Regions from separate parts of the Bacillus sp. es.036 genome, predicted to be linked through region 2. Evidence: predicted binding sites of a transcription regulator. Region 2 holds the regulator's gene; each other region holds the start of a gene.
The links. Region 2 encodes LexA, which represses DNA repair genes until DNA is damaged. Its sites were predicted from a motif close to CGAACATATGTTCG; they were not measured.
Positions count from the first base shown of each region.

Region 1: the regulator LexA is predicted to act here: its motif matches at 1,093-1,106, upstream of ruvA (Holliday junction branch migration protein RuvA).
Region 3: the regulator LexA is predicted to act here: its motif matches at 1,119-1,132, upstream of ATG70_RS23030 (WYL domain-containing protein).

Region 1 covers NZ_PDIZ01000001.1:2,182,984-2,185,257, forward strand. Annotated here, with positions in the region: gene ruvB (Holliday junction branch migration DNA helicase RuvB) at 1-454, opposite strand, end outside; gene ruvA (Holliday junction branch migration protein RuvA) at 467-1,069, opposite strand; gene ATG70_RS11240 (BofC C-terminal domain-containing protein) at 1,415-1,951, opposite strand; gene ATG70_RS11245 (YebC/PmpR family DNA-binding transcriptional regulator) at 2,054-2,274, opposite strand, start outside.
Region 2 covers NZ_PDIZ01000001.1:1,220,168-1,222,441, forward strand. Annotated here, with positions in the region: gene ATG70_RS06275 (ferritin) at 1-401, opposite strand, end outside; gene lexA (transcriptional repressor LexA) at 525-1,145, opposite strand; gene yneA (cell division suppressor protein YneA) at 1,300-1,620, shown strand; gene ATG70_RS06290 (YneB family resolvase-like protein) at 1,624-2,274, shown strand.
Region 3 covers NZ_PDIZ01000001.1:2,124,086-2,126,359, reverse strand. Annotated here, with positions in the region: gene ATG70_RS22500 (hypothetical protein) at 36-194, shown strand; gene sigK (RNA polymerase sporulation sigma factor SigK) at 322-1,029, shown strand; gene ATG70_RS23030 (WYL domain-containing protein) at 1,158-1,397, shown strand; gene ATG70_RS10935 (GDSL-type esterase/lipase family protein) at 1,510-2,256, opposite strand.

The DNA of each region.
Region 1 (2,274 bases), 960 kb from region 2:
GTGGTAGATCCAGTCGAACGGACCTGGCCGTTTCACCCTTTCCAATCACAATATCCAGGCAATAATCTTCCATTGCGGGATAAAGCACTTCTTCTACGCTTCTTGGAAGACGATGAATTTCATCAATAAATAAAACATCTCCAGGTTCAAGGGCCGTTAAAATAGCTGCTAAATCCCCTGGTCGTTCGATGGCAGGACCTGATGTTGTACGCAAATTCACTTCCATCTCATTAGCAATGATAGCGGAAAGGGTCGTTTTACCGAGGCCTGGAGGACCATATAACAAAACATGATCCAGAGGCTCTTCGCGCATTTTTGCCGCTTCAATAAACACTTCAAGATTTCGCTTTACTTTTTCTTGTCCAATATACTGAGCTAATCGCTGAGGACGGAGGCTATATTCTACGGATGAGTCGTCACCGACTTGTTCTCCAGATAGAATGCGATCTTCCACGTTACTCCCTCCTTATTGCTTCAGCATAAGCTGAAGGGCTTTCTTAATATACTGATCGGTTGTTAGCGTTTCTTCTAACAGTTTTGGTTTAACCTTCTTAATTTCTCGGTCTGCATAGCCAAGTGCTTTCAATGCTTCTAGCGCTTCATCAAGTTCATGAGCGCCTTCTTCTTGCACCTCGTCAACTGCAAATAATCCTTCTATTGGAGTTCCAAAACCTTTCAGCTTTCCTTTTAAATCAAGGATAATTTGACGAGCTGTTTTCTTTCCTACTCCAGGAAACTTCGTCAAGAATTTTTCATCTTCCATCTCGATGGCACTAACTACCTTGTCCGGTTCGCCAGTCGCTAAAATAGCAACCGCACCTTTAGGACCAATCCCTGATACATTTAACAGTTTTTCAAATAAAAGGCGCTCTTCTCGGCTTGGGAAACCATAAAGAGCAATAAGATCTTCTCTCACATAATGGTGCGTAAAAATTTGGATCGATTGATTTCGATATTTCTGAAACTCAAACGGATTGCCACAATAGATTTTATAGCCAATCGAATTGGACTCCACCACAATGTATTCTGTATCAATATATTCAACCGTGCCTTTAATATATTCAATCAAAGCTACTCTCTCCCCTGTACATACGAACGTGTATTTCTATCTCTCCATTCTACCATAAAAACATGAAAAGCGGAGCGGGCCGGTTAAAATCCGCAGGATGTTGGAACCCATGAGATTGAGACGCTTTTTGTCTCATTCGATTGGGTGAAACAGCCGGAGGATTTGGCCCGCGCAGCTAGACATGAAAAGCGGAGACGAGCGTTTAGTAACGGAGATATTGAAGCTCTTGAACCAGAACACGCTTTTGGTGTTCTAGTTATAGTTTGAAGTGACCGAGTGTCTGCCCACTGCAGGTGGATCTCACGAAAAGCGGAAGGAAGCGTAAATTAAACGCAAAAACCTGTCCTATTGGACAGGTTCGCTTTTGATTTTCGAAAAAGATTGAATCACATCTTCAAACTGATACCATGACTCTACAGGTATACCATCCATAAGTTGTTCTCGCCTTTGACTTTCAAGCTTCCCTACATCAATTTGGAAGAACGTTTGAATCACTTTCTCATCGGCAGGGTCACCATCAAAAATGGTAAGAACACCATCCTTCGTTAAACCAAAATGACCATTTTGTTTACTTGCAGGTGAAATGTCTTCAAAATTCCGTTCAAAAACCATTTTTCCTTCTTCCTGATCCACAAGTTGCCAGTCTGCATATTGACTCCAAAAATCCTCCATTGCCCAGATCGTTTCATATACGGATTGTTTTGTTGTCACACCATCAGCATAATTCGTTCGTAGTTCTACTTCAATGACTAACGGCCCTTCTTCTAGTAGAGACTCTGATGTTACCGTTGCTAAACCGTTATTAGGCTCAAAAGCTTCGGCAGATGTTCCACCAAAAACTAGAAGGAAACCTAACAGAATGAGTGGATAAAGGTTTTTCATATATCTTCAACACCTTTCTTCCATATTCAATAAGTTCATGCCGTTAGCGTTTCCAACTTTTCTCTCTCTATTCATCAAAAAAAGCTACAGAAAATCTGTAGCTTAAAGTTGCTCATAAACCTCATCATTTATTTCCGCATTATGATATACTTCTTGCACATCATCATTATCTTCAAGCTGTTCAATTAGCTTCACCATGTTAATACCATCTTCGTCCTCTAGAGGGGCATACGTTTCTGGAATCATTGTGACCTCAGCAGATGAGAATGTTAAGCCGTCTGCTTCTAGCTGATGCTTAACCACCTGAAACTCTTGTGGATCCG
Region 2 (2,274 bases):
AGTGCCTGTGCTTCTTCGTCAATCTGTTCGCGTAGGAAATCCTGAACGATGACGGCCGTTTGCGGATCAATTTTTTTGATGTAGTTATAAGCCTGACGATAAGAATTCGTAACATACTGTTCGTGTTCTAAAACTTGCTGGAACGTTTCGAGCGGCGTTCCAAAGTCTGTCGATTGTTCTGGGAGAGCACCTAATTTAACAACGCCATCTTTACCGGCTAAGTAATTAATTAGAGTAAGAAGATGCGTTCGTTCTTCATCAGATTGAATTCTTAACCAACTGGCCATTCCAGTATAATTCTTTCGATCCAAGTAAGCAGACATCGCTAAATATAGCGTGGTTGAAATGTGTTCAATTTGAATCAGTGTGTTTAAAAGTTCTTGAACTTCTTTTTGTACCATTACAATCACCTCATCATCTTACTATCATCACAAGTTATGAAGATGTGGATTGTCTCGTTACGATTAAGAGAGCGACCTTCAAGTAGTAATCGATCATAAAAAAAAGAAGCGCAATTTGCGCTTCTAGTGGATTGAGCGGAAAACACCAACCACTTTACCAAGGATCGAAACATTATCAAGAATGATTGGTTCCATCGATGAGTTTTCCGGCTGAAGTCGGAAGTAGTTGCTTTCTTTAAAGAAACGTTTTACCGTTGCTTCGCCATCGTCCGTCATCGCAACAACGATGTCTCCGTTATTTGCAGTTGGTTGCTGCTTCACGATAACCATATCACCGTTATAAATACCAGCTTCAATCATACTATCCCCTTCGATGACAAGAATGAATGTATGCTCTTCATCCTGAGCGAACTGCTCCGGAAGAGGGAAGTACTCTTCAACATTTTCAATCGCTGTGATTGGTTGACCAGCTGTTACTTTACCAATGACAGGAACATTAACCGTGTGCTGACGTGGGATGTCGATCGCTTCATCAAGGCCCAACACTTCAATGGCTCTTGGCTTTGTTGGGTCTCTTCTGATATAACCTTTTTTCTCGAGTCTTGCCAGGTGGCCATGGACAGTTGAGCTTGAAGCAAGTCCAACGGCTTCGCCGATTTCTCTAACAGACGGTGGATAACCTTTTTGTTTTACTTCGACTTTAATAAAGTCCAGAATGTCCTGCTGACGCTTTGATAGTTTCATATTTCTGGCACCTCGTTCCAATCTATCTATTTGTTACTAGTATACCAGAATTTTTGTTCGCATACAAACATAAGTTCGAAGTTACTAGTTGACACGAACAGGGGTTCTGATTATACTAAAAACAGAACAAATATTCGTATATGGGGTGATTGGGATGAGAAAGCAAGCTGGGGGCTTGTCTGGAATTGATTTTCTTGTCATTATATCTTTTGTAGCTGTGTTAATTATTGTGTTCGTATCTTTGCGAACAGCTGCAGCTGAGGAGTATGATCGGTATACAACGATTCAACTGGAGCACGGTGATACGGTTTTAGAAATTGCTGATGAATATCGTTCCGCACATGAATTGTCTGATCAGAAATTTGTTAGCTGGGTTGAAGACGCTAATCGCATAGATGCTAATCGAATTACAGCAGGAGATACTCTCATCATCCCTGTTGAAGCGAACGCTACCGCACTTGGGGGTACAGAATAAAGAATGAACGCCGTTATTTATTGCCGAGTAAGCACAAAAAAAGAAGCGCAGGAGTCGTCTCTTGCAAGGCAAAAAGAAGAATTGCAACGTTTTGCATCACAGTCAGGTTTTACCGTTCACCGAATGATTGAAGAAAAACACAGCGGGTATGACATTGATCGCGATGGCATACTCGAGGTACTGGATTTGTTAAAAGAAGGGCAAGTCGAAGCATTGCTCATTCAAGATGAAACAAGACTTGGACGAGGGAACGCTAAAATTGCTCTTCTTCATGCCGTTCACAAATACGGCGGAACCATTTATACGGTAAATCAAAATGGAGAACTTCAATTATCGGAAGCTGATTCAATGGTGCTTGAAATTGTAAGTATTGTCGAAGAATTTCAGCGAAAGCTTCACAACTTGAAAATCAAACGCGGTATGGATAAGGCGGTGAAAGAAGGCTATCGACCGCAGCGAAATTTAAGTCATCAAAATAACGGTGGAAGAGACCGTGTTGAAGTACCGATCGAAGAAATTGTTAATCTTCGTAATCGTGGCTTAACGTTCCATGAGATTGCAGCAACGCTTAAAGGTTTTGGTCACCATGCATCAAAAGCTACGGTACATAGACGCTATAAGGAATATGTTGACGAACAGAGTGAGAAGCACTAA
Region 3 (2,274 bases), 900 kb from region 2:
ATGAATACACTGTCATATGAGGAGTGTGGCAGTGTATGGAATGGTTTGAACTAACGGGTGTTGGAGGAATTGTTGCGATTCTTGCAGTAATACGTATGAAATATGGTCGGTATTCAGCTCATCATCGTTATTTAAGGGAAGAGTTTATGTCTGAGAAATGGATAAAAGAAAAGAAGAGAAATCATGATGAGTGATGAGACGTTTGCTTTCTGAGGGGCGTCTTATTTTTTTGATCTAAAATTCCAGAAGGACAGACACGTGGGGGTAGGCAATTACATAAGCTTAAGATATAGTAACAGCCCATCAATGGGAGGTGAGTATGTGTCCTTACTGGCAGCACTTGCTTACGTTTGTAAGGAAGTTCTTTTCTTTGTCTCATTTGTGAAAAACAATGCCTTCCCCCAGCCTCTTTCTAGAAAAGATGAAAGAAAGTATTTAGAATTAATGGCTGAAGGAGATGAAGATGCAAGAAATCGGCTCATCGAACACAACCTCCGTCTCGTGGCCCATATTGTGAAAAAGTTTGAAAATACTGGCGAAGATCCTGAAGATCTTATCTCGATCGGTACAATTGGTTTAATCAAAGCAATTGAAAGTTATTCAACAGATAAAGGCACAAAGCTAGCAACCTATGCAGCAAGGTGTATTGAAAACGAAATTCTCATGCACTTACGGGCTTTGAAAAAGACAAAAAAAGATGTGTCTCTACATGATCCAATCGGTCAGGATAAGGAAGGCAATGAGATTTCACTTATTGACGTTTTAAAAGCAGAAACGGAAGATATTGTAGAGTTAATTCAACTTAATATGGAGAAAAAGAAGATCTATGAATACATTCATATTCTAGATGATCGTGAAAAGGAAGTCATTGTGGGACGGTTTGGTTTAAACCTTGAAAAAGAATTGACACAGCGGGAAATTGCGAGGCAGCTTGGTATTTCTCGAAGTTATGTTTCTAGAATTGAAAAAAGAGCACTAATGAAATTGTTTCATGAGTTTTATCGAAATCGAAAAGAAAGTGGTGCGTAACCCTGCTAAAAAGCGGGGTTTTTTAATTTACTCAGCCTAACTTCCAAATGGAAAAAAGAGCAATGTCAATCGATGAAATGTAGTGGTTAAGAACGTTTGTTTGGCATACAATAAGAACAAATGATCGTATGGGAAGGAAGTGTCTCATGTATAAGAATATAAAAAACCACTTAAAACATCAGAAAAAAGTAGAAATGATCTATGTTTCTGGGCAAAACAAGATTACTAAGAGAATTGTTAGGATACTCCATGTAAACGAACAAGAAATTATTGGGTACTGTTACTTAAGAGGGGATGTTCGAACATTTAAGGTTGAACAAATTCTAGCGTTATACTCTTTGAAAGAATTCCAAAGTAAATTCCAGTGAGGAGTTAAAAAAAGAACTCCGAAGGTTTCCCTCCGAAGCATTTTAAGGTTGGTCTATTGTAGTTTAACACACAAAAGCGAAAAAGCGATAACGGATTGCTGAATTGTTGTGATTACTTTTCAGCATCTTCATTTGTATTGTACGTAGAAAGAATTTTTCGAGTCCAAATGCGATAACCTTCTCCATTGAGATGAAGACCATCGAACGTAAAATCTTTATTCAACTGCCCAAATTCGACTAGCTCTGGATAAATATCGATATATTGATAATCATACAGATTTGAGAGGTCTTCTAAACGCTTGTTTAAATCACGAATTGTGGCGTTATTAAGAGGATGACCAGTTAATGCCGTGTTAACGGGGAACAAACTTTGAACGTACACCTTTGTATTAGGAGATCGCGTCTTCAGAATATCAAGAATCTGCTTATAGTTTGTCTCAATTTTATTAATAGACTGACCTGCAATCATATCGTTAATCCCAATTAATAAATACACCCGATCAGGTTTCGCTTTTACCACCTCATCGATTCGGTTAAGTACTCCAGTGGTTGTATCACCAGCAATGCCTCGATTTAATACCTCGTGATCACTGAGAGCTTCTCCCCATTCATAATAATCAGTCAAGCTATCACCAAGGAAAATTGTCTCACTGTCTTTGTGAGTATAAGAGTCATATATGCTCTTTTTCGTTTGATAATATTTGGTATAGTACGTAATGTTTTTCTTCTTAGATTCTGAATCGTTCTCGGGCATTTCGTTTGCATTGGTTCTAAGAAAATCGGTTTGATTTTCAGCCAGCGCTAGTAAAATAGCTAGAGAACCGGCAACTAATACCAGAATCCATACTTTTTTCCTCACAAGTATCACACTCCTATA